DNA from 3 places in the Paraglaciecola sp. G1-13 genome. Region 1 is predicted to be linked to each of the others. Evidence: predicted binding sites of a transcription regulator. Region 1 holds the regulator's gene; each other region holds the start of a gene.
What was found. Region 1 encodes sigma-54, which starts transcription at its own class of promoters, with help from an activator protein. Its sites were predicted from a motif close to GTTGGCACGNNNNTNGNNT; they were not measured.
Positions count from the first base shown of each region.

Region 2: AC0L6N_RS12095 (OpgD/OpgG family glucan biosynthesis protein) is a predicted target of sigma-54. The motif match lies at 3,254-3,272, and genes of this name have one in related genera.
Region 3: flhA (flagellar biosynthesis protein FlhA) is a predicted target of sigma-54. The motif match lies at 2,064-2,082, and genes of this name have one in related genera.

Region 1 covers NZ_CM147903.1:201,647-209,444, reverse strand. Annotated here, with positions in the region: gene AC0L6N_RS00925 (HPr family phosphocarrier protein) at 13-291, opposite strand; gene rapZ (RNase adapter RapZ) at 288-1,133, opposite strand; gene ptsN (PTS IIA-like nitrogen regulatory protein PtsN) at 1,136-1,579, opposite strand; gene hpf (ribosome hibernation promoting factor) at 1,595-1,882, opposite strand; gene AC0L6N_RS00905 (RNA polymerase factor sigma-54) at 1,908-3,401, opposite strand; gene lptB (LPS export ABC transporter ATP-binding protein) at 3,524-4,249, opposite strand; gene lptA (lipopolysaccharide transport periplasmic protein LptA) at 4,249-4,770, opposite strand; gene lptC (LPS export ABC transporter periplasmic protein LptC) at 4,811-5,374, opposite strand; gene kdsC (3-deoxy-manno-octulosonate-8-phosphatase KdsC) at 5,371-5,925, opposite strand; gene AC0L6N_RS00880 (KpsF/GutQ family sugar-phosphate isomerase) at 5,925-6,896, opposite strand; gene AC0L6N_RS00875 (calcium/sodium antiporter) at 6,903-7,798, opposite strand, start outside.
Region 2 covers NZ_CM147903.1:2,879,362-2,887,159, forward strand. Annotated here, with positions in the region: gene mdoH (glucans biosynthesis glucosyltransferase MdoH) at 1-1,324, opposite strand, end outside; gene AC0L6N_RS12095 (OpgD/OpgG family glucan biosynthesis protein) at 1,368-3,110, opposite strand; gene fadR (fatty acid metabolism transcriptional regulator FadR) at 4,000-4,710, opposite strand; gene nhaB (sodium/proton antiporter NhaB) at 4,957-6,537, shown strand; gene dsbB (disulfide bond formation protein DsbB) at 6,620-7,135, shown strand; gene AC0L6N_RS12115 (cryptochrome/photolyase family protein) at 7,443-7,798, shown strand, end outside.
Region 3 covers NZ_CM147903.1:3,151,476-3,159,273, reverse strand. Annotated here, with positions in the region: gene fliQ (flagellar biosynthesis protein FliQ) at 1-84, shown strand, start outside; gene fliR (flagellar biosynthetic protein FliR) at 86-865, shown strand; gene flhB (flagellar biosynthesis protein FlhB) at 878-2,002, shown strand; gene flhA (flagellar biosynthesis protein FlhA) at 2,124-4,226, shown strand; gene flhF (flagellar biosynthesis protein FlhF) at 4,261-5,592, shown strand; gene AC0L6N_RS13390 (MinD/ParA family protein) at 5,589-6,455, shown strand; gene AC0L6N_RS13385 (RNA polymerase sigma factor FliA) at 6,452-7,180, shown strand; gene cheY (chemotaxis response regulator CheY) at 7,228-7,611, shown strand; gene AC0L6N_RS13375 (protein phosphatase CheZ) at 7,643-7,798, shown strand, end outside.

The DNA.
Region 1 (7,798 bases):
AAATCTAACTGATTACTCGCTTTCGTTGAATTTTCCGACAATAAGCTCTTCAACAGCATCCATCGCTTGGCGCGCGTCTTTCCCTTCAGATATCACTTGAATTTCTTTGCCTTGGCAACTCTCTAACATCATTAGGCCCAGCACACTGCTTGCTGAGGCACTTTTGTCATCCTGAACAATAGTGACTTCAGCTTCAAATTGATTCGCAAGCTTAACCAATTGAGTCGCTGCTCTGGCATGCAGCCCTAACTTGTTCACTATGAGTAAGGTTTTCTCTAATCGCTCACTCATCGGTTTAACTCGCGATGACGTATCTGCACATCAGGGTGCGAGGTGCTAAATGTTTTGGCTAACATTTCCACTACGTACACAGAGCGGTGCTGACCGCCAGTACACCCGATGGCGATTGTCACATAACTACGGTTATTACGTTCTAAATGTGGCAACCAAGTAGAAATCAGATTCTGAATTTGCCAAATAAATTTAGTGACTATAGGTTGTGAGCCAAGAAAAATCTCGACGGGGGAATCAAGTCCAGTAAGGGGTTTTAAATCTGGCTCCCAGTGCGGGTTGGGTAAGAAACGCGCATCAAATACATAATCCGCATCTTTAGGAATACCGTGTTTAAAACCGAAGCTTTCAAAAACCAAAACCAAGCGTGAGCTTTTTTTACCTAATATTCGCTCACGCACCAATTCGGCCAGCTGGTGAATTGACAATTGATCTGTGTCTATATATAAATCTGCACGTTCGGCTATTGGCGCTAATAACTGGCTTTCGGCTTGAATAGCACCAGACAATGATTTGTTTTGCTTAGACAACGGGTGCAAGCGGCGGGTTTCACTGAAACGCTTAATCAGTACGTCATCGCTGGCATCCAAATACAATATGGTCATTTCCCACGTTGACGGCAAGTAGTCGAGTATTTCCACCAATTCGTTGGGATCTTTGGGTAAATTTCGCACGTCAATGCTGACCGCGACCTGATCGTACTCGTCAGCGACGGTATGGGTCAAAGTGGGCAATAAGTTGACGGGGATATTATCAACGCAGTAATAGCCTAAATCTTCCAGTGAACGTAAAACGATGGACTTCCCTGAGCCTGAACGCCCACTGATGATAATAAGCTTCATAATTAACTGAGTACCTGAAATAATTCTTGGTCTGTGGTTGCACTGCGCAAACGATTTAAAATATCTTTATCAACGAATTTTTTGGCTATCGCCGACAAGGTTTGTAGGTGCTCTTGGGCCTTTTCCTCTGGTACTAAAATAGCAAAGAAGATATCCACTGGCATGTTATCGATGGCGTCATACTGGACCGGAGGTTGGCACGTTACAAGCACGCCTAGGGCTGACTCTAGCCCTTTTATACGGCCATGTGGTAGTGCTATACCACCACCAATGCCCGTACACCCCATTTTCTCGCGCCCCGCTAAACTGGATAAAATGGTCGCTTGGTCTACTTCAACAAGGTGCTCAGATGCCAATTGACTAATAAGCTCTAAAATGCGCTTTTTGCTGGACCCCTGAACTGCGCATACGACGCAGTCAGGGTGAAGAATATTTGATATTTCCATTATTTACCTGATGGGTTAATGGCGTTTAGCTTTTTCTTTATGCTTGATAACTTGCCGATCGAGTTTATCGATTAGGCCATCTATTGCCGCATACATGTCGTTGTGTTCCATGGTGGCAAATACATCTGCCCCATTCAAATGTATTGTCGCTTCCGCTTTTTGGTTGAGCTTTTCTACATTGAGAATGACGTGAACATTGTTGATCTGATCGAAGTGTCGCTCGAGCTTGGTAAATTTAGTATCGACATAATCTTTTAGTGAATCGGTTACATCCACATGGTGACCAGTAATATTAATTTGCATATCGCCTCTTCCTTCTTTAATCAGCCTACAATAGGCTTTTTCGTTGGTTCGACGGGGGTATCATCAGAGATTCCCGGTACTTTGCTATTGTTCGCCGAGCGACCATGATGCCTTGATCGGCCAACAATTGAGCAATCTTGCTGTCACTTAGCGGCTTGCTTGGTTTTTCAGCTGCGACCAGCTTTTTAATCAATGCGCGTATCGCCGTTGACGAGCACTCTCCGCCTGTCTCAGTTGCAACATGGCTCGAGAAGAAATATTTCAGCTCAAATATACCTCTAGGGGTATGCATATATTTTTGGGTGGTAACACGAGAAATTGTAGATTCATGCATATCCACCATTTCGGCTACGTCATTTAGTACCATAGGCTTCATCATCTCAGGCCCATGTTCAAAGAAGCCCATTTGCTGCTGTACTATACAGTTTGACACTTTCAATAAGGTATCGTTTCGGCTCTCAACACTTTTAATAAACCATTTGGCTTCTTGCATGTGTGAGCGAATAAATTGACTATCACTGGTGTTTTTCGCGCTACGACTCATTGCAGCATACTGTTGATTAACGTTCAATTTGGGTAGGCTGTCTGGGTTAAGCTCTACTGTCCAACGGCCATTTTTCTTACTCACTGACACATCAGGTATAACGTATTCTGCTTCACCTTTGATCAAGGCGCTGCCTGGACGCGGATTGAGCGTTTTAAGTAAACGCATGACCTCACGCAAATCATCCTCTTTAAGGCGAGATTTACGCATCAAAGTACGGTAATCCTTGCTTGCCAAAAGGTCGGCATAGTCCCCAATCAAGGTCTTCGCTTCTTCTAACCAGGGTGTATCAGGAGCAAACTGACGCAATTGCACTAGCAAGCATTCTTGTGGTGTACGAGAGCCAGACCCAATTGGGTCGAACATTTGAATACGCTTAAGTACGCATTCCACTTCATCGAGCTCTATTTCTTCATCATCCATGCTGGCCAGAACGTCTTCAGCGCTCATGGTCAAATAACCAGACTCATCGATAGAATCAATGATCGCTGTCGCAATCGCGACATCGGTATCACTAAAATGGGTTAAACGCATTTGCCACAGCAAATGATCTTGAATGTTATCTGTGGTTTCGCCTTGAAAGATCTGTTCGTCATCACCGCCGGCACCACTGGATATGCTAGAGGCAGGTGCGGAAGAAGCGCTGATGTACTCATCCCAAGTGGTATCCGTAGGTAAGTCTTCTGGGATTTCGTTTTTCTCGAACGCTTCACTTGAGTCTAAGTTGTCACTGCTGGTATCAACTATTTCATTGGTATCTTTAGAAGACGGGTCGAGGGAATTGTCATTTAACGCACTATCGCCGGATTCCTGATCCGTAGGCTCTTCAACTTCCAACAGCGGGTTGGAATCCAAGGCTTCTTGAATTTCTTGCTGTAAATCTAACGTAGACAATTGCAACAAACGAATAGCTTGCTGTAACTGTGGCGTCATAGTGAGTGATTGACTAAATTTTAATTGTAAAGAGGGTTTCATTTACTTCTTTATTCTGTCCGTTGCAAACTAAAAAATATGCTGTGGTTGATTCGATTGACTGTAAATGTCTCACCAAGCGCCTGAGTATAATCTCGATAAAATGAGCGGCTTTTTCAGCTTAACTATAGCCTGAATTGTTCGCCTAGGTATACATCTCTTACACGTTGATCACTTAATACTTCTTCTGCCGTGCCAGAAGCGATGAGTTCACCATGACTAACAATGTAAGCTTTCTCACACACATCGAGTGTCTCTCTTACATTGTGGTCGGTTATCAAAACACCAATACCACGGTCACGTAAATGTTGAATAATTTTTTTAATATCATTAACTGAAATAGGATCAACACCGGCAAACGGCTCATCGAGCAGAATAAATTCTGGATCGGCTGCCAGTGCCCGCGCTATTTCTACCCGGCGGCGTTCACCTCCAGACAAACTCATACCAGCACTGTTACGAATATGATTTATATTGAACTCATCGAGTAATGAATCCGCTTGCTGTTCTCTTTGTTCTGCACTGAGCTCTTTGCGTGTCTGCAAGATAGCCATCAAGTTTTGATAGACTGTCAGTTTTCGAAAAATAGAGGCTTCTTGGGGTAAGTAACCAATCCCTAAACGAGCGCGCATATGCATGGGCTGTAGGGTAAGATCTTGCTGATCAATACTGATTTCTCCCTTATCTAAGGGAACCAAACCGACAATCATATAAAACGTGGTTGTTTTACCTGCACCGTTTGGACCAAGTAAACCGACAATCTGGCCAGTGGACACTTCTAGACTGACATCACGCACAACTTGACGCGATTTATAGGATTTAGCCAAATGCGAGGCTTTTAACGTCGCCATTATGGAGTTTCATCCTGTTTTGGTTTGACTTCAGCATCACTGGACTTTTTCGCGTCAGTTTGCTTTTTACTGCTCGCTGATTTCTTAGCTGGTTGAAAAATAGTCGTAACTCGTCCGCTATTTTCACTCTCGCTCTCTCCTTGCGCGACAATTTGTTCAAGTTCCATGTTAAACACTATCGACTCACCTTTTACACTGCTATTGTTCTGCTTCAGCTGTGCATCGCCTTCTAAGGTTAGTGTGCGTAAATCTCTGCGATATTCAATGCGATTGGCTGATGCCTCAATACTGCCCCCTTGCTCTTGTTGTTGAGAGTATTTAGCCGGGCTACCCGTCGCGATGAAAACTTCGTTACCTTCGCCTTTACTCGCGTCGACTTCTACTTCATCGGCATACACATTCAAACTACCTTGATTGATGTGCACGTCTTCTCGAAAGATAGACTTTTTAGTTTTACCGTCCCCGAACTGAAACTTCGAGTCCACTTTTATCGCTTGCGTGAAATCTTCTTTGCCAGCCATGCTTAATGGGGAAAATGCTAATGTTGCTAAGGCAACTAAGCTAAGGCTGAGGTTGATAAATGGTTTGCACATGATCAAGTAGCTCATATTGTTGGGTCGTTAAATTGGCTTTAAAACCGTTACTGTTGATGACATAGTGCTGGCCAAATATTTTTACTGGTTGGTCAGACACCATGGTTTTATCGATCAAGTTTATCTCGATGAAGTCCGTGCGAATGCTACGAGCAAATCCTTGCTCATCTTGATTACGTATCTCGACATTATTCTCTAATTGGATCCGATTGTCTTCATACAAAGTACCGTCTTTGGCTGATACCTGCCAAGGCGCAGTCTGTGACGCAACAAATATCGTGTATTGAGGCTCTTTGAATAAAGTAAAACCGAGCAAATCAAAGTGTTCCATTTTAGTAGCAAAGACCTGATGGCTCAAACGGCCGTCTTTATCAAATAGAGTGCTTAGCATTTCACTTGCTTGGTAGTTTGGTTGCCAAGCAGATTCGGTTTCAGTTTGCGGTATCAAGTCTTCATCAGCTAGCCAGTCGGGTAAGTTGATGGCGATGACCAATAAAAACAATAACCCAATACTGAGGGTGACTCGATTCATACGCTACTACCACTGACTTTGTTTAACTTGCCTTTGGCGTGCAAAATTAGGTCGCAAACTTCGCGTACAGCACCAAAGCCCCCATTGATTTGGGTAATATACAGAGCTTGTTTCTGTACAAACGGATGGGCATCGTGTGTCGCTACGGCGACGTTACTCAAGGTAAACATTCCCACGTCGGGCATATCATCCCCAATGGATGCGGTAGCGTCTTTGCCTATATTTAACTGGCGCTGCAACGCCAAAAGCGCATCGTTTTTCTGTTCACAACCTTGAATAATATGCTCGACCCCTAACGCTGACATGCGTTTGTGCACTATTTTTGATTCACGTCCGGTAATAACCGCAACGTGCACACCTATGTTTAATAAGGCTTTGACTCCAAAACCGTCACGAGTATGAAACGCTTTCAATTCTTCGCCGTCATTGCCCATGTATATGCGCCCGTCAGAGAACACCCCATCTACATCACAAGCCAGTAATTTAATGCGGGAAAGCTTGTCCATTAACGAAGATGACTTAGCACCATATAACGTATTAACGTCGCCCATTATATCACTCCTGCTGATAACAAGGTTTGCATGTTGATAGCACCAACCGGATGGTGATTGTCATCAACAATAAACAGTGAACTGATTTTGCGTTTCTGCATGACGTTTAACACCTCAGCAGCCAAGGTTTCTTGAGATGCTGTAACACAATTAGCAGTCATAACACTTTCAATACTGACTGTGTGAATGTCGACTCTGGCATCCAGTACCCGACGTAAATCACCGTCAGTAAAAATACCCAGCAAACGCCCGTCATCGCCAACGATACCCGCCATTCCTAGCCCTTTGCGCGAAATTTCAAGTAGCGCCTGGCTAATCGTTTGGGTCGTGCCAACCAACGGCATCAGCTCCCCTTGGCACATGATGTCATCAAGCTTAAGTAAAAGCTTGCGCCCAAGCGCACCTCCAGGATGAGAAAGTGCAAAGTCATCCGGCGTGAAACCTCTTGCATCTAACAGTGCCACCGCCAGAGCATCACCCATGACTAAAGTTGCCGTGGTGCTCGCCGTGGGTGCCAAGCCTAGAGAACAAGCTTCTTTTTCAACTTTAATACACAAATTGACGTCGGCGTGCTTACCTAACGAACTAGCAGGGTTATTCGACATGGCAATAATGGCAATACCACGACGTTTCACCACAGGCAATAGTGCCAATAGCTCAGATGTTTCACCTGAATTAGAAATCGCCAGCAGAACATCTTGCTCTGTAAGCATGCCTAGGTCACCGTGATTTGCCTCCCCTGGGTGCATAAAAAATGCAGGCGTTCCCGTACTCGCTAATGTCGCAGATATCTTATGCCCTATGTGGCCAGATTTACCCATACCGCAAACAACCACTTTGCCTTTGCAGTTTTTCATGAGCTCGCATGCTGCAATAAAATTGTCGTCAATATATTGCGATAACTGCTTAATTGCCTGACCTTCAATTTCAAGCACCCGCAGGGCTGACTGAATATACTCTTGCTGACTCATGCCGCACTAACCTTGGTTAAAAACAAAGTATTGATAAGCGACAAAGCAGCCTAGAAAAGCGACAGCTTCATAACGATTGATTCGGCGAGAGCCTCTTATATTGAAACAAAACAGCACCAGCAAAATGCTCAAGCCCAACATAGTGTAAATATCTCGACTTGCTGCATCTGGGTCGACAGCCCCAGGCGATATCAAACCAGGCATGGCCATGACGGCTAATATGTTGAATATATTCGATCCAATGATGTTACCTAAGGCGAGATCATCTTCCCCTTTCAGCACACCAGCAATGCTGGCAGCCAATTCGGGCAGACTGGTGCCTATGGCAATAATGGTCAAACCAATCACCAAGTCACTTAGGCCAAAGTGGCGAGCTATTTCCACCGCTGATTCAACCATGAAATGCGCACTGAGGGGCAATAATACCAAGCCCACTAACAACCAAATCACCGCACTTTTTGTCGGCACTCCGTCTGGTACTTCGTCGTGAGTCTCTTGCTCTAAAGGATCGCCCTTTTCCATGTGGTATGACATCCACGCCAAACCGCCTATAGTGAAAAAGAATAGGATAAACAGCACTATACCTTCGTTTAGCGACAAATATAAATCAGCCAAGAAGTAAGTCGCAAGCAGAGACACGCCTAGCATCACTGGCATTTCACGTTTTAACGTCGTCGATGCTACCGTCAAGGGTTTCAGTAAAGCGGTTAAGCCCAGCACTAAGGCGATGTTGGTGATATTGGAGCCTATCGCATTGCCGATGGCCGTATCTGTGTTGCCATTAAGCGATGCAGTGGCAGAAACCATAATTTCTGGCGCTGAAGACCCCATTGCGACTATGGTTAAGCCGATAATCATTGGTGAAATGCCCATATTTCTTGCTAACGCAGATGAGCCGAATA
Region 2 (7,798 bases), 2.5 Mb from region 1:
CGCCCAGTAACTTTGGCCCTAATAGCATGACCGCAGTGGCACTTAGCAGCGTAATAATGTATTCAGTTTTGACCACAGGCCACGAGGGAAACAAAGAATAATTGGAAGCAAAAAACACCGTTTCTGTGGTTGCGCGTACGACGGCGTCTATTGTGCTTAGCACTAACATCACCAACCACACTAATGACGACATATAAGCTAACGCACCAAAGAGAAAATGCAGGCGATTTACCGTGTGCAACCCCTTACCATTGATAATGCCAAGGTGCTGAATATTGCCTTGCACCCAACGTCTGTCTCGTGTGGCGTAATCGATAATATTACTGGGGATTTCTTCGTAACTGCCCTCTAAATCGGCTAGTAATAGTACGTCCCATCCTGCACGTCTTAACAGCGCAGCTTCAACAAAATCATGGCTGAGTATGTCGCCACCAAAAGGCGCTTTACCCGCTAATGTAGGTAAACCACAATGTTGAATAAATGCGTCCACACGTATAATGGCATTATGTCCCCAGTAATTTGCGCTGTCGGTTTGCCAGAATGCCTGACCGGTTGCCAGCATGGGGCAATATAAGCACGATGCGAACTGCAAAAACCGCCCAAATAAGGTTTGTGAACGCACTGGGATAGGCACAGTTTGAATTAAACCTGACATCGGGTTTTGTTGCATTGCTTTCACTAGCGTCAACATGCACTCACCTGTCATCACGCTATCAGCATCGAGTACGATCATTGACTCGTACTGGTAACCCCAGCGCTGACAAAAATCGGCCAAGTTACCCACTTTACGATGGGTATTTTTTTCTCGGCGTCGGTAATAGATATTTTCAGACAATGCCCCCACGCGCTGACAAAGCTCATTCCACGCGGTAAGTTCAGCTTGCGCCATATCGGGATTCTGGGTGTCACTTAACATATAAAAGTCAAAGTGCTCCAGCTGACCTGTGCGCTGTAAATCAACCAAGCACGCCTCGAAGCCCGCCATGATGCGATCTGTGTCTTCGTTATATACGGGCATGACGACAGCATGCCTGTCTTTCACAGTGACGTTGTCCAATTGGCCAGCAAAATGTTTATTGCGCTTAAGCTTCAGCGGGTCAATATCGAATATCTGCAGGATGAAACCGATAAAGGCGCTCCAAAACGCGGCAGAGATCCACAAAAAAGTAATACTAAACAGCACTAACAAAATCACTTCAAGCACGGTGATACCGCTTTCTGAAAAGATTTCGTACATCATCCAGCTGCCCGCAATAGAGGTGACAAACACCATTAATGCATATATCCACTTACGGACGGCCTTACCCTTGATATTTATTAACATGGTCGTGCCCTCGCTGTTATCTCGATTGCTAAAAAGGCTAAAATTACTCAACCTCGTTGGCGCTCCATACGTAATTCCACACTTCACTCACCTGAGTATCACCAAGGGTAAGAAACAGGCGCATATCTATCGCATTGTCGCTCTCAGGCATTAACTTAAATTGAGCGCGCCACGTCTTCTTGTCAGGCAGTTGAATCACTTCTAAATCTTTAAATGAGCCTGACGACAGAGATAATCGCGGCGTTAAACGAATTGAATCGGTCAAATGCGCAAACGCATCAGTACTAAAATCAATCATCATCTGACGCTCGCTTCGCTCTGGCGCGTTATCTTGACCCGGTAAGGCTGCCCAACTGTTAAATACTTGCGTCACCCTAGCGACTTCTTCGTGGTGAAGTGCTCCGTTTACTGTCTTTAAGGTGTAATCGAACTGACGCATTTCCCCTTTTTTGAAGGGTTTGGCCGGTACCCAGTAACTAACAATGTTGTCATTCGTTTCTGAGTTAGTGGGTATTTCAACCAGCTCTACTCTTCCTTTACCCCAATGGTTGTTGGGGGTTATCCACATACCAGGGCGTTGGTGATAGTGAGCTTCAGCATCTTGGTAGCTCTTAAAGTCTTGGTCTCGTTGCAGCAGCCCGAAGCCCTTAGGTTGGTCGTCTTGCAAAGAGGTAACCCGCAGATCTTTAGGGTTATTCAATGAGCGCCATATCCACTCGCCGCTTGATGTATGCATAGATAAACCATCAGAGTCGTGCACCTCAGGCCTGAAATCATCAAACTTACGCGTGTCATTTTCGCCACTGAGGTACATGCTGGTAAGTGGGGCAACACCTAATTTCTTGACGTCTTCACGAGCGAATATAACGCTTTGTACGTGCATGACAGAATCTAACCCGGGAACAAGTTCAAAACGATACGCCCCAGTCACTGATTTACTATCAAGCAAGGCAAAGAACACAAGTTTAGTGTCATGCTCTTTAGGCTCTAGCATCCAGAATTTGGTAAATGCTGGAAATTCTTCACCGCTTGCTTCCGCGGTGTCGATAGCGAGCCCTCGGGCTGAAATACCGAAAACTTGCCCAGGGCCTATCAAGCGAAAATAAGACGCACCTAAGAACACGGCTACTTCATCTTTGTAGTGATTAGTTTTTAATGGGTAATGCACTCTAAAACCAGCAAAACCTGCATCTTTAGGCACCAACCCTTTCAGGGCTGCAGCATCCTTTTCATAAATAAAGCGGTCTGTTTCAAACAACATGTTTTTAGTACCACTGTTGTCATCGACTATTTTGATGCCCACCGGTGAGCGGTATAAAAATCCTGGGTGGAACAATTGCATTTCAAATTTGGCTTTGTTTTTCCACTGGGCTTTTTCTGGATTGAAGCGAATCGCGCGGTACTGCTGATAATTCATCTCAGCTAATTCAGCTGGAAGATCTTGTTTAGGTGGCGCATATGACTGAGTAGCAAGGGATTTCGCTTGCTCTGTAACTAGTGAGAACACGCGTTCTTCGGTGGTTTTCTCTGCAGGTGACTCAACAGGATCAGCGGCCGCGTCTGAAGGCTTTGCTTCCTTGTCTTGTTTATCTTTCGCCTTGGTCTGAGTTTGCTTTATCGATTGCGTTTTTTTGCTATCAACAGGTGCTTGTTCTGGTGTCTGAACTTGGGTAGAAGCCCCCACACTGACAATTAAACACACTAAACCCACAAGACGTGACAGAGTACTCCTTTGACGAGATACCGCCTTGAGGCGTTGACGATTGACGGAATTCTGGGTTGTCATTTTATTTCTGGTCCCTTTACTGGTTTTGGCGTTTTACAATTCTGGGGTTGGTCGTCCCCAGTGATGAGCAGTTTTTACAATACTTGAACGTTTAACGCGTGAAATCGCTACGTCTCACCCGCAGATTGCAACTTTCGAACCACAAATTAAATATGTGCCAAACCCGCCGAACATTAGACTAAAGGATAAGCTATTAAGGACTCCCTCCTGTGCAAACCTGAGACGAAAAAACAGCTAAATGAATAAGGCAACGTAGTTGCACGGTTAGCACAATGCGGTGCCAGCGACTTACTTGGAACCCTTTAAAATTAAACCGCGTAGAAAAGACTAAGGCAGTATTGATACTAGAAAGTCCCGAGATTAATGTGAATTTTTAGCGGCAGCATGTCACTGTGAAAAGGAATAATGGCTTGCACGCAAAATTGGCGCCGCGCGCTCAAAAGTTTTTGCCCGTCGCAAATTAGTCTCACTTTCAAAGGTTGGCATTAGGCGCAACATTAATGAGCAGCAATTTTGTTGCTTATTACGGACAGTGGTGTACTGGTATGGATATAACCTATTAAAATTAATGGCTTACAAAATCAAAGGCGAGAATAACCTAGTCTGTATTGAGAAACAGCCGCGGTACTTTAATCTACTTCGTTGCCAAGTCTCAAAACAAGAAAATCCAGATAACCGTGGTATTTTTAACCCGCCATTGTAAATTTTACTTGTGGGACATATCTAAAAAGCAATTAGGGAGAATCGGTATAGGCTGAGGGGTTAAGTAGTGGGTCTAAGTAGTGGGTTAAGGATTGACGAACAAGGTATGGCAACATAAAAAAGCCGCAAAAACTGCGGCTATTTAAAATCATATGACTCTTAATTCACACAACATCCGGTACTGAGGCTAGTCAACTAAGCCCTTGGGCATCTCATCACGCATCTCGTTCCACAACTTACCGCTGGCGATACCGTACTTGCGAATAACTAACAACACGCTTTCGTAATCACCTTTTTCAGCAAGCGCGAGCAATTGCTGGTAGTAATCATGGGTTAGCGCCCGAGATTTCTCATTAGAGAAGTAGTAACCACCGATACGTGAATACAAACCTTTAAAGCCATTCATCATTAGAACGTAAACAGGGTTTCCAGATGCAAACGCCAAGTCATGATTTAATTGATAATCTTTAACAGCAAATGCAGTTCCGTCTTGCTCTACTTCTTTATATTGCTGCAGAATTTCAATGGTTTTTTCTTGGTTGTTGCGGATCGCCCCACGAATAAATACTGCACTTAAGTTAGTGCGCGCCGCCAACAGATGATCCACCAGTTCTGAAATCCCATCTTCGTCTAAACGAGCCAAGGTTTCTAATATGTTCAGACCTGAGGTTTCCCAGAAGTTATTCACTTTAGTCGGCTTACCATGTTGAATAGTCAACCAACCGTCTCGCGCTAAGCGCTGCAGTACTTCACGTAATGTTGTTCGAGTTACCCCAATTAATTCTGATAGTTCACGCTCTGCAGGAAGTATGGTACCGGGAGGGAAGCGACCGCTCCATATAGATTCAACTATATACTCTTCGGCAAATCCGGCTGGACTCTGTGCCTTATAAATCATTTCATTGCTCGCAAGGTTATCAATATTATTATGCTATTAACTGATTGTACCAGATGATATTTCTCGGGAACAATGAATCTTTAACAAGATGTTAAGTTATATACTGAGTGTCACATTCATCGAATAAACTTTAAAGCACCTTATTTTAAGTTAAATGTAGCTAAGCATGCGATTTACCTTGCATTTTTACGTTACAGAATTTAAAAAGTAGTTATAAAAGCTAGAAAAATTTAAAGGTTTGAATCTATGCAACAATCGACCATCGGCGCAGTTTATAGCAATTTCTTGGGTCAAGCCCCTGATTGGTATAAAAAATCTATTATCGCCTTCCTTATTTTTAACCCAATCCTATTTATGGCAGACCCGTACATAGCTGGCTGGGCGTTAGTATTAGAGTTTATTTTTACTCTTGCGATGGCGTTAAAATGCTATCCATTGCAACCCGGTGGCCTTCTGTTGATTGAAGCACTCTTTATCGGGATGACCTCCCCGGAACACATGAAGCATGAAATAGTCGTCAATATAGAGGTGGTTTTGCTGCTGGTCTTTATGGTGGCGGGGATCTATTTCATGAAAGACATGCTGTTGTTTATGTTCACTAAATTACTGCTCAAACTTAAAAACAAGATTGCCTTGTCGATGTCGTTTGTTGCAGCATCCGCTTTTTTGTCGGCCTTTTTAGATGCATTAACGGTTGTGGCGGTCATTATCGCTGTCGGCATGGGCTTTTATTCTATCTATCATAAAGTTGCCTCTGGTAAGGAGTTTCACTCTGATCACGACCACACCAGCGACGATCACGTTGACCACCCAAAGCGCCAAGATTTGGAAGATTTTCGGGCGTTTTTGCGTAACCTAATGATGCACGCTGCGGTAGGTACTGCATTGGGCGGCGTGATGACCATGGTTGGTGAGCCACAAAATTTAATTATTGCAGATAAAGCCAGCTGGAATTTTGGTGAATTTTTTGTGCGCATGTCGCCGGTCACTATTCCTGTATTTTTCGCCGGAATTGCCACCACTTTCGCCTTAGAGAAGTTTAAAATATTCAGTTATGGCGCTCAGTTACCTCAAGTTGTTCGCGATATTTTAACCGCTCACAGCCACCAGCAAGAAGCCACCCGTACCAAACAAGACAGTGCTAAATTGTGGATCCAAGGTTTCATCGGCATATGGCTTGTGATTGGATTGGCAGGCCACTTCGCTGCCGTAGGCTTAATTGGCTTATCTATTATCGTGTTGGCGACCTCCATGAATGGCATCATCGATGAGCACTCAATCGGTAAAGCATTCGAAGAGGCGCTGCCATTTACAGCCCTATTATGCGTGTTCTTTGGGGTTGTAGCAGTCATCATTGACCAAGGCCTATTCACGCCTGTTATCGACTGGGTGCTGACCTTCGAAGGCCGTTCACAATTAGTGATGTTCTACTTAGCCAACGGGGCGCTATCCATGGTCAGTGACAATGTGTTCGTTGGCTCTGTTTACATTACTGAGGTAGCTGCTGCACTTGAACATGGTCACATCACTCGCGATGAATTCGATATGCTAGCCGTTGCAATTAACACAGGTACAAACTTACCCAGTGTGGCAACGCCGAACGGGCAAGCTGCTTTCTTGTTCCTATTGACCTCTGCAATTGCACCGCTATTACGCTTGTCATACGGCACAATGGTGTACATGGCGCTACCCTACACCATTGTACTGACTATCGTTGGCCTAGCTGCAACATACTTCGGCTTGGGAGATTTAACCAACTGGCTGTATGATATGCATCTCATAGAGCACCACAGCGCGACCTTAGGCGCTGAACCCGCAGCGCACTAATCTAGTTTTGTTTAATAAAGCACCGCTGGATTGCGGTGCTTTTTTGTTTTAGTTATTTTTTAGTAATTTTACGAGTAGCGTCATGACCTTTATTTCAAATCTTGCTGACACCCGCCTTGCTTGGGGTCTGTTATTTTTATCGGCATTGGTATTAGTGGCGTATGCCCTATTTAGCCAGCATGCCATGGGGCTGCAGCCGTGCATTATGTGCATTTACCAGCGCACTGCCATCTTTGGAATTATGTTTGCCTGTGTACCCGTACTCGCCGCCAACAATATGCTAACGCGTTTATTTGCATTTGCTGTGTGGGGAATTTCCGCCATTTGGGGAGGACTGATAGCCTGGGAGCATTACGATATTCAAAATGCGGCCAACCCTTTCTTTGCGACCTGTGAAATTGTACCGAACTTTCCTTCATGGTTGCCACTACATGAATGGCTACCTAACTTGTTCGCAGCCACAGGTGACTGCGGCAATATTGATTGGGTATTTATGGATATGAGTATGCCCCAGTGGATGATGGTCGTGTTTGCGATTTATTCAACTATTTGGTTCGTGGTGCTTGCGTCTCGGCTCATAGGTAATCGCGCTATTTAACACATTAAAATGTTGCCTGGCCTAGCAATAGGTTTACATCAAAAAGGAGCTGCAGCTCCTTTTTTTTGCTCCTTAGAAACATCCCTGCCCCCGTGTGCACTAGAGACGCGTAAAACTTGTTTAGCATTCACAATAAAATTAAGCGCTAAACGGAGTCATTGACTTTCTTTACTCTTATAGCGTGACAACGCATTCTAGCCATCCCCATTAATCAGTGCTTTCGCTAAGTGAACACTTATTAACGTGAAATGGTATTAATTAAAGAGATCTAATTTATTCCACGCTCGTAAAACAAACGCATGATGACATGTTTAGTGAGGTTCTTATTTTGCGTTCAGCCTGCGTTGTTTTTCCAAATCAATTGTTTGAACACAATCCTTGTTTGAAGGGGCAAGGCCATAAAGTGTGGCTAGTCGAGGACGATTTGTTTTTCGGTGATAGTCAGTATCCCCAACGCTTTCATCAACAGAAACTGCAATTGCATATGGCATCTATGGACTATTATCATTCGACGTTAACGGCGCTAGGCCACGATTGTCATTACATCGCATATAAAGCTGAAGACCCCGCTATGAAGAGGCTGTTCAACGCACTAGGAGAGCAAAAAATTGAGCAGATCCACACGGTGGATCCTGTGGACTTCATACTGAAGAAGCGCTTAGA
Region 3 (7,798 bases), 2.2 Mb from region 1:
AGCTGGGGTGGACATTGGCTAGTTCAGCAGTTAATGGACTTCACCTTCACTATGGTAGAGCGTATTCCGGAAGTGGTGGGTTAGCATGGCGTTTTCCGCCGACATTATCACTCAGTTCATGGGTGACATGTTACTGCCATTCATGCGTATATCGGGCATGTTGGCGACCATGGTTGGCTTGAGTGCGAAAACAGTTCCCACTACTGTACGCGCTTTATTGACGCTGTTTATTACTTTCATTATTTTGCCTGTTATACCACCTGTGCCGGTTGTAGAAATACTCTCAGTAAGTACTTTCGTGTTGGTGATCCAGCAACTTATTATCGGTATTTCCCTGGGGTTTATCTCAACCATGGTGCTGAATACCTTTGTATTGGCAGGGCAAGTCGTGGCGATGCAGACAGGGCTTGGATTTGCTTCCATCGTCGACCCGGTCAATGGCATCAATGTACCCGCGGTAGGTCAGTTCTACTTAATTCTAGCGACTTTGCTCTTTTGGGCGCTAGATGGCCATTTAGCCATGATCCGTATGGTGGTGATGAGCTTTACTGCATTTCCAGTAGGAGAAGCGTGGCTTCAGCCAGAGCAATTTAGAGAAATCGCCCATTGGGCTGGTTGGATGTTTATTTCCGCCGTGACCTTGTCTTTAGCGCCGATTGTATCTTTATTGATTGTTAACTTGGCGTTCGGTGTTATGACCAAGGCGGCGCCGCAATTGAACATTTTTAGTCTGGGTTTCAGTATCGCGCAAATCATGGGTTTGGTGATTATCTGGATCACCATGGATAATTTCACTTATCACTTTGAAGTACAGTGGGATAGAGCTCAGCAAATGATGTGTCAGCTTGTTAGAGTTTGTCCTTAAAGGAGGCGGTTTATGTCTGACGCTAATGAAAAAACAGAAGACCCCACATCCAAAAAGATCACCGACTCCAGAAAAAAGGGCCAAGTCGCGCGATCCAAAGAACTCTCGACGGCCCTTGTTTTAGTCTTTAGCGCTGCTGCGTTCATCATGATGGGAGGGCAAATTGCCAAGGCGATTTACCTAGTTACTCAGCGCACATTTACTCTATCGCGTGATGAAACCTATGACTTTACGCATATGTTTCAAGCATGGGGCTCAGCGATCGAAACAGTCGCTACGCCCGTTATGCTGTACATGGTCATCATTACCGCTGCGGGCATTTACGGCAATATTGCGCTTGGTGGCTACAATTTCACCTGGCAGGGTGCGGCACCTAAAGCCAATAAGCTCAATCCGCTCGCTGGCTTTAAGCGTATGTTTGGTATGAATGGTTTAGTTGAATTGCTTAAAGCGATAGCCAAAGTGATAGTGGTGATGGGCATGGCTTATGTCGCTATGTTGGTATTTAAGGATGAAGCTTTACACCTTGATTTAGAGCTGTATCCACAAAACTTATTTCATGCCATGGACTTAATATCATGGGCATTTCTCATGATGTGCTGTGCACTTATTCCTATCGCGGCGTTTGATGTGCCGTATCAAAGTTACAAGCACAACAAAGAAATGAAAATGTCGAAACAGGAAGTGAAAGACGAAAACAAAAACGCTGAAGGTGACCCACAGGTTAAAAACCGTATTCGTCGATTACAATTTCAAGCTGCTGCAAACCGTATGATGCAAGAAGTACCTACGGCCGATGTGGTGGTAACGAACCCGACGCATTATTCCATCGCCTTGAAATATGACCAACAAGGCACCCGAGCACCCGTGCTCGTTGCCAAAGGGGTCGATGAAATGGCGATGCATATACGTAAAATAGCCGACGCACATGAAGTGCCTATTGTCGCATCGCCCATGTTGGCTCGAGCGATTTATTACTCTACTGAAGTGGAGTCTGAGATCCCGGCTAAGCTATTCATGGCCGTGGCGCAAATTTTGGCTTATGTCTTTCAACTAAAAGCCTACAAAAATGGCAAGGGAAAACGTCCTAAGTCAGTACCCACAAACCTTCCTATCCCTTACGAATTGAGGCGCTAAAGTCTCACCAGCCTGCGGTTAGACTAAAGATTAATGCATGGCGTAGGGGTGTTTTACCTCATTTGGCGCGGTAGTTGCTTTATGAAGTAAAACGTCCGTCAGGTGTCAAAAAATACGCGCTATGCAACTAACAGCTTATCTTAATCGTTTCGACAAAAATCAATTTCAGTCTGTTATGTCTGGACTTGGTGCGCCTCTTGTATTGTTGGCCATCATGGGAATGGTTATTTTACCCATGCCAGCGTTTCTTCTCGACGTGCTGTTTAGCTTTAATATTGCTTTATCACTGGTCATTATCTTAGTGTCTGTTTTCACTAAGAAGCCCGTCGACTTCGGAATTTTCCCACTCGTTCTACTAATTGCCACTGTACTGCGCTTAGCCTTGAATGTGGCATCAACACGGATTGTTTTGCTGGAAGGGCACGAAGGCGGTGATGCGGCGGGGAAAGTGATCCAAGCATTTGGCGAAGTGGTTATTGGTGGTAACTACGCTGTGGGTATTGTGGTATTTGCCATTCTGTTGATTATTAACTTTAAAGTGGTGACCGCAGGTGCTGGACGTATCTCAGAAGTGAGCGCACGCTTTACGTTAGATGCAATGCCAGGTAAGCAAATGGCCATTGATGCTGATTTAAACGCAGGTTTTATCGACCAAGATGAAGCCCGTAAACGCCGGTTTGAAGTGACCAGTGAAGCCGACTTCTATGGCTCAATGGACGGTGCGTCTAAATTCGTAAAAGGGGATGCGGTTGCAGGGTTATTCATTATGCTGATCAACATAGTGGGCGGTTTATTCATTGGCATTTTTCAACACGACTTAGCCTTCGGGCAAGCCGTCGAGATTTATACATTGCTAACCATAGGTGATGGCCTAGTTGCACAAATTCCTTCGTTATTGTTGTCTGTAGCGACGGCGATAATCGTCACTCGTGAAAACGACTCTCAAGAAATGGGTCAAGAACTCACTCGTCAATTAGGTAATCGCCAAGCCTTATACATCACCAGTGGTATTTTGTTTGTCATGGGTATAGTGCCGGGCATGCCGCATGTGGCTTTCTTGGGGTTTAGTGCGTTAGTGGGCGGATATGCTTATTACCAGCACTGGAGCGAAAAGAAATTGGCCTCACAGCCGGAAGTATTGGCGCCTGAAAAAGAACGTGGCGCACCAAAACCTGCTGAAATCAAAGAACTAGGTTGGGATGACGTGCAACACGTTGACACCATTGGTTTAGAAGTAGGTTACCGCTTGATCCCGCTGGTAGATAAATCACAAGGCGGCGAGTTATTGACACGTATTAAAGGGGTTCGTAAGAAGTTGTCTCAAGAGCTTGGCTTTCTTATTCCCCCAGTTCATATTCGCGATAATTTAGATTTAAGTCCTAACAATTACACCATATCCATGTTGGGGGTCTCTGTTGGCGAAGCCGAAATCAGCCACGACGACGAACTGGCGATTAACCCAGGTCAGGTATTTGGCAAATTAGACGGAACCGTTACAAAAGATCCTGCATTTGGCTTAGATGCCGTTTGGATCCGCTCGAACCAACGTGAGCATGCACAAACGTTAGGTTACACCGTTGTGGATAGCGCCACGGTTGTCGCGACTCACCTAAGTCAACTTCTGACTAATAATGCCTATCAACTACTTGGTCATGAAGAGGTTCAGCAATTGCTGGACATGCTTGCCAAGCAAAGCCCTAAATTAGTCGAAGGTTTAGTGCCTGATATTTTGTCACTTAGTACCGTGGTTAAAGTGCTGCAAACGCTATTGTACGAAGGCGTGCCTATCCGTGATTTACGCACCATTGTACAAACCTTGTGTGAATATGGACCTAAGAGTCAAGATCCTGATGTATTAGTGTCGGCGCTGCGTATCTCGCTTAAGCGCCTAATCATTCAAGAGATCAATGGCGGACAAGCTGAGTTACCAGTCATAACTTTGGCGCCAGAGTTGGAACAGATGTTGCACCAGTCATTACAAGCCGGTGGAGGGGATGGCGCAGGAATAGAACCTGGTTTAGCTGAACGTTTACAAAAGTCACTAAATGATGCTTCTCAACAGCAAGAATTAGCGGGCGAACCTGCGGTGTTACTTACTTCAGGTATGTTGCGCCCTGTGTTATCAAGGTTCTTGAAACACGCAGTACAAGGTTTGCATGTGTTGTCATATCAAGAAATTCCAGATGACAAACAAATTAAAATAGTCAGTGCGGTGGGTCAATAGTCCGTCACCAGATGCAAGTAGCAAGGGGTAAATTGTGAAAATTAGACGCTTTTATGGCAAAGACATGCGCGAAGCTTTGAAACAAGTCAAAGACGAGTTAGGCGATGACGCAGTCATCATGTCCAACAAAAAGCTAAGCAATGGTGTGGAAATTGTCGCTGCATATGACAAAGAGCCAGCTGCAAGCCCTAAGCGCGCCGAGTCCAGTTTGACGTCTGCACCGAAGCCCAGAGCAGAATCCACTCCTACCCTCAGTGAAATCATCGGTGACAGCGGACCGGATAGCCTTAGAGCATTGCTTGAAAAACAAATTCAAGCAAAAGAGTCAGCTCATCAATTGAGTCAGCCTGTTGCTCAGCCTGCAAAGCCTCAAAATGTAACAAGTCAGCCGCAACGCCAAACGCAGGCGCAACCAGAAGTACCCAACGTACCGCATCAGCAAGACGCATTAAATGAAATGCGTCAAGAGCTAGCCTCTTTGCGTAATGTGCTTCAGTTCCAAGTGGCTGGTCTTTTGCAACAAGACAAAGGACGAAACCATCCTTTACACGGCTATTTAACCAACAAGTTACAAAAGATGGGTATCAGTGAAGCTCTGGCCAATGAAGTGGTTTCTTATACCCCGGCAGATACTGATGAGCGTCAGGCTTGGTTGTTTTTATTAAAACTGCTGGCTAATCGCATACAAACTGAAGAAAGTAACTTACTGACCAAAGGCGGCATCGCAGTTTTAATGGGCCCTACTGGGACGGGAAAGACAACGACTGTGGCAAAACTTGCCGCACAAGCTGCGCAAAAATACGGTGCTCAAAACGTCGGCTTGATCACCATTGACAGCTATCGAATCGCTGCTTACGAGCAAATTTCTACCTATGCCAGAATTATTGGTTGCTCGGTGAAAAAAGCGCAGAACGCTGAAGAGTTATCAGATCTGTTATTCCAGTTTAGGAATAAGCGACTTATACTTATTGATACTGCAGGGTTTGGGCAAAGAGATGTTAGACTGATCAAGCAGTTAGAAACGTTGAAGCAGAGTACAACGGCGAATATCAGCAGTTATTTGGTCATGCAAGCCAACAGTCAATATCAAGTTATGCAGCAAACCATTGCTGCTTACAAACAGATTTCTTTACAGGGTTGTATTTTCACCAAAATAGATGAATGCTACAGTCTTGGAGAGGCAATTAGTGCGGCCATCGAGCACAAATTGTCCGTGAGCTTTATTACCGATGGCCAAAAGGTTCCGGAAGACTTGAAAGTGGCAGATGCAAAATTTTTAATAACCAGCGCCGCTAAGCTTTATAAAAAGCACGTATTAATTCATACTAGTGGTAACTCACTAAATAACGCAGCAGTGGCAGTATGATTGAGGACCAAGCGAGTAGCTTAAGAAGAATGAATCAATCTCGATTAATTAAAGTGATCGCCGTTACCGGTGGTAAGGGCGGCGTGGGTAAAACCAACGTCACGTTAAATACCGCGATCTCTATGGCCCAGCAGGGTAAGAGAGTCATGGTATTAGACGCAGATTTAGGCTTAGCCAACGTGGATGTGTTACTTGGCTTACGTGTGGTGAAAAACCTTTCACATGTATTGTCAGGGGAATGCACTCTAGACGAAGTCCTTGTTGAAGGTCCCCACGGGATTAAAATTGCGCCAGCAACCTCTGGCAGTCAGTCAATGACTGAACTCACTCCAACCGAACATGCCGGCTTAATTAGAGCATTCAGTGAGCTGCGCTCGCAGATTGACGTATTAATCGTTGATACTGCGGCAGGTATTTCAGATATGGTTTTAAGTTTTTCACGTGCCTCGCAAGATATTCTAGTGGTAGTGTGTGATGAACCTACATCTCTCACAGATGCCTATGCATTGATCAAAATTTTGAATAAAGAGCACGGTGTTTTTCGTTTTAAAATTGTCGCCAATATGGTGCGCAATATGCGAGAAGGACAAGAGCTGTTCAATAAGTTAACAAAAGTCACCGACCGCTTTTTAGACGTGGCCTTGGAACTAGTCGCCACAGTACCGTTTGATGAAAATATTCGTAAGTCGGTTCGTAAGCAAAAAGCGATTGTTGAAGCATATCCAACTTCGCCAGCGGCTATCGCTATTAAAAAGCTAGCTCAACAGGCAGCAGGTTGGCCAGTGCCGTCTCAGCCAGGAGGGCATTTAGAGTTCTTCCTTGAGCAGTTGGTGGCCAAAAAAGCCGTGGGCGATATTCGGTGAACAGTAAGGCCGCTGCGTATCAGCAGTTAGATGACAGAAATGCACTGGTGGAGCGTCATGCTCCATTGGTAAAGCGCATTGCTCATCATCTTATTGCCCGCCTACCCGCCAGCGTATTGGTCGACGATCTCATTCAAGCCGGTATGATTGGTTTACTTGAAGCGTCTCGTAACTTCGATGGCACCAAAGGTGCGAGTTTTGAGACCTTTGCAGGTATTCGAATTCGCGGCTCTATGCTTGACGAAATTCGAAAAGGTGATTGGACACCACGCTCTGTGCATAAAAATGGCCGTGCGATAACGGATGCCATTAATAAAGTTGAGCGTGAGACAGGCCGTGACGCCAGAGATGTAGATATAGCCAAAAAACTTGAAGTGAGCATTGAGCAATATCACCAAATGCTCGGTGAAGTGAATGCAGGTAAAATTATTGGCATGGAAGATTTAGGGGTATCGGAAGATGTGGTGACAACAGAGCAAACTAAAGGCTCTGATACTCCGTTTGAAGATTTGCTCCAAGGCTCTTTTCAAAAAGCCTTAGCCCATGCCATTACAACCTTACCTGAGCGTGAAGCAATTGTATTATCATTGTACTATGACGAAGAATTGAATCTACGTGAAATAGGTGAAGTTCTAGACGTGAGTGAATCACGTGTTAGCCAAATACACAGCCAAGCTATGCTAAAACTAAAAAGTAAAATGCAGACTTGGCGTATTGAAGAATAAACAAATAACATATAAATGTTTTGATTTTGCCTCGAGCGGAGAAAGTTTTGGATAAGAATATGAAAATTTTGGTTGTTGATGATTTTTCGACAATGCGTCGCATCATCAAGAACCTATTGAAAGATCTAGGTTTTACTAATATTCAAGAAGCGGATGATGGCAGTACCGCATTGCCTATGCTTCAACAAGGTGATTTTGATTTTGTAGTGACTGACTGGAACATGCCAGGCATGCAAGGAATTGATTTATTGCGGGCAATCCGTGCTGATGAAAACCTTAAACACACACCAGTGTTAATGGTAACGGCAGAAGCCAAAAAAGAACAAATTGTAGCGGCGGCGCAGGCTGGTGTTAATGGGTATGTTATCAAACCATTTACTGCTGCGACCCTTAAAGAGAAGTTGGCCAAGATATTTGAACGCTTAGGTTAGTCAGGCTTTTCTCAACGATAAGGAAGGCCTTATGACCTCACATCCAGCCCCCATGAAGCTAGAAGATGCAAAGCAATTAGTCGCTTTACTTGAAAGTGGTAACAATCAAGGCGCTCAGCAGCTTCTCGATAGTGTCAATGACACCAATTCTGTCGAACTGTTCGAAGAGGTGGGTAAATTAACTCGC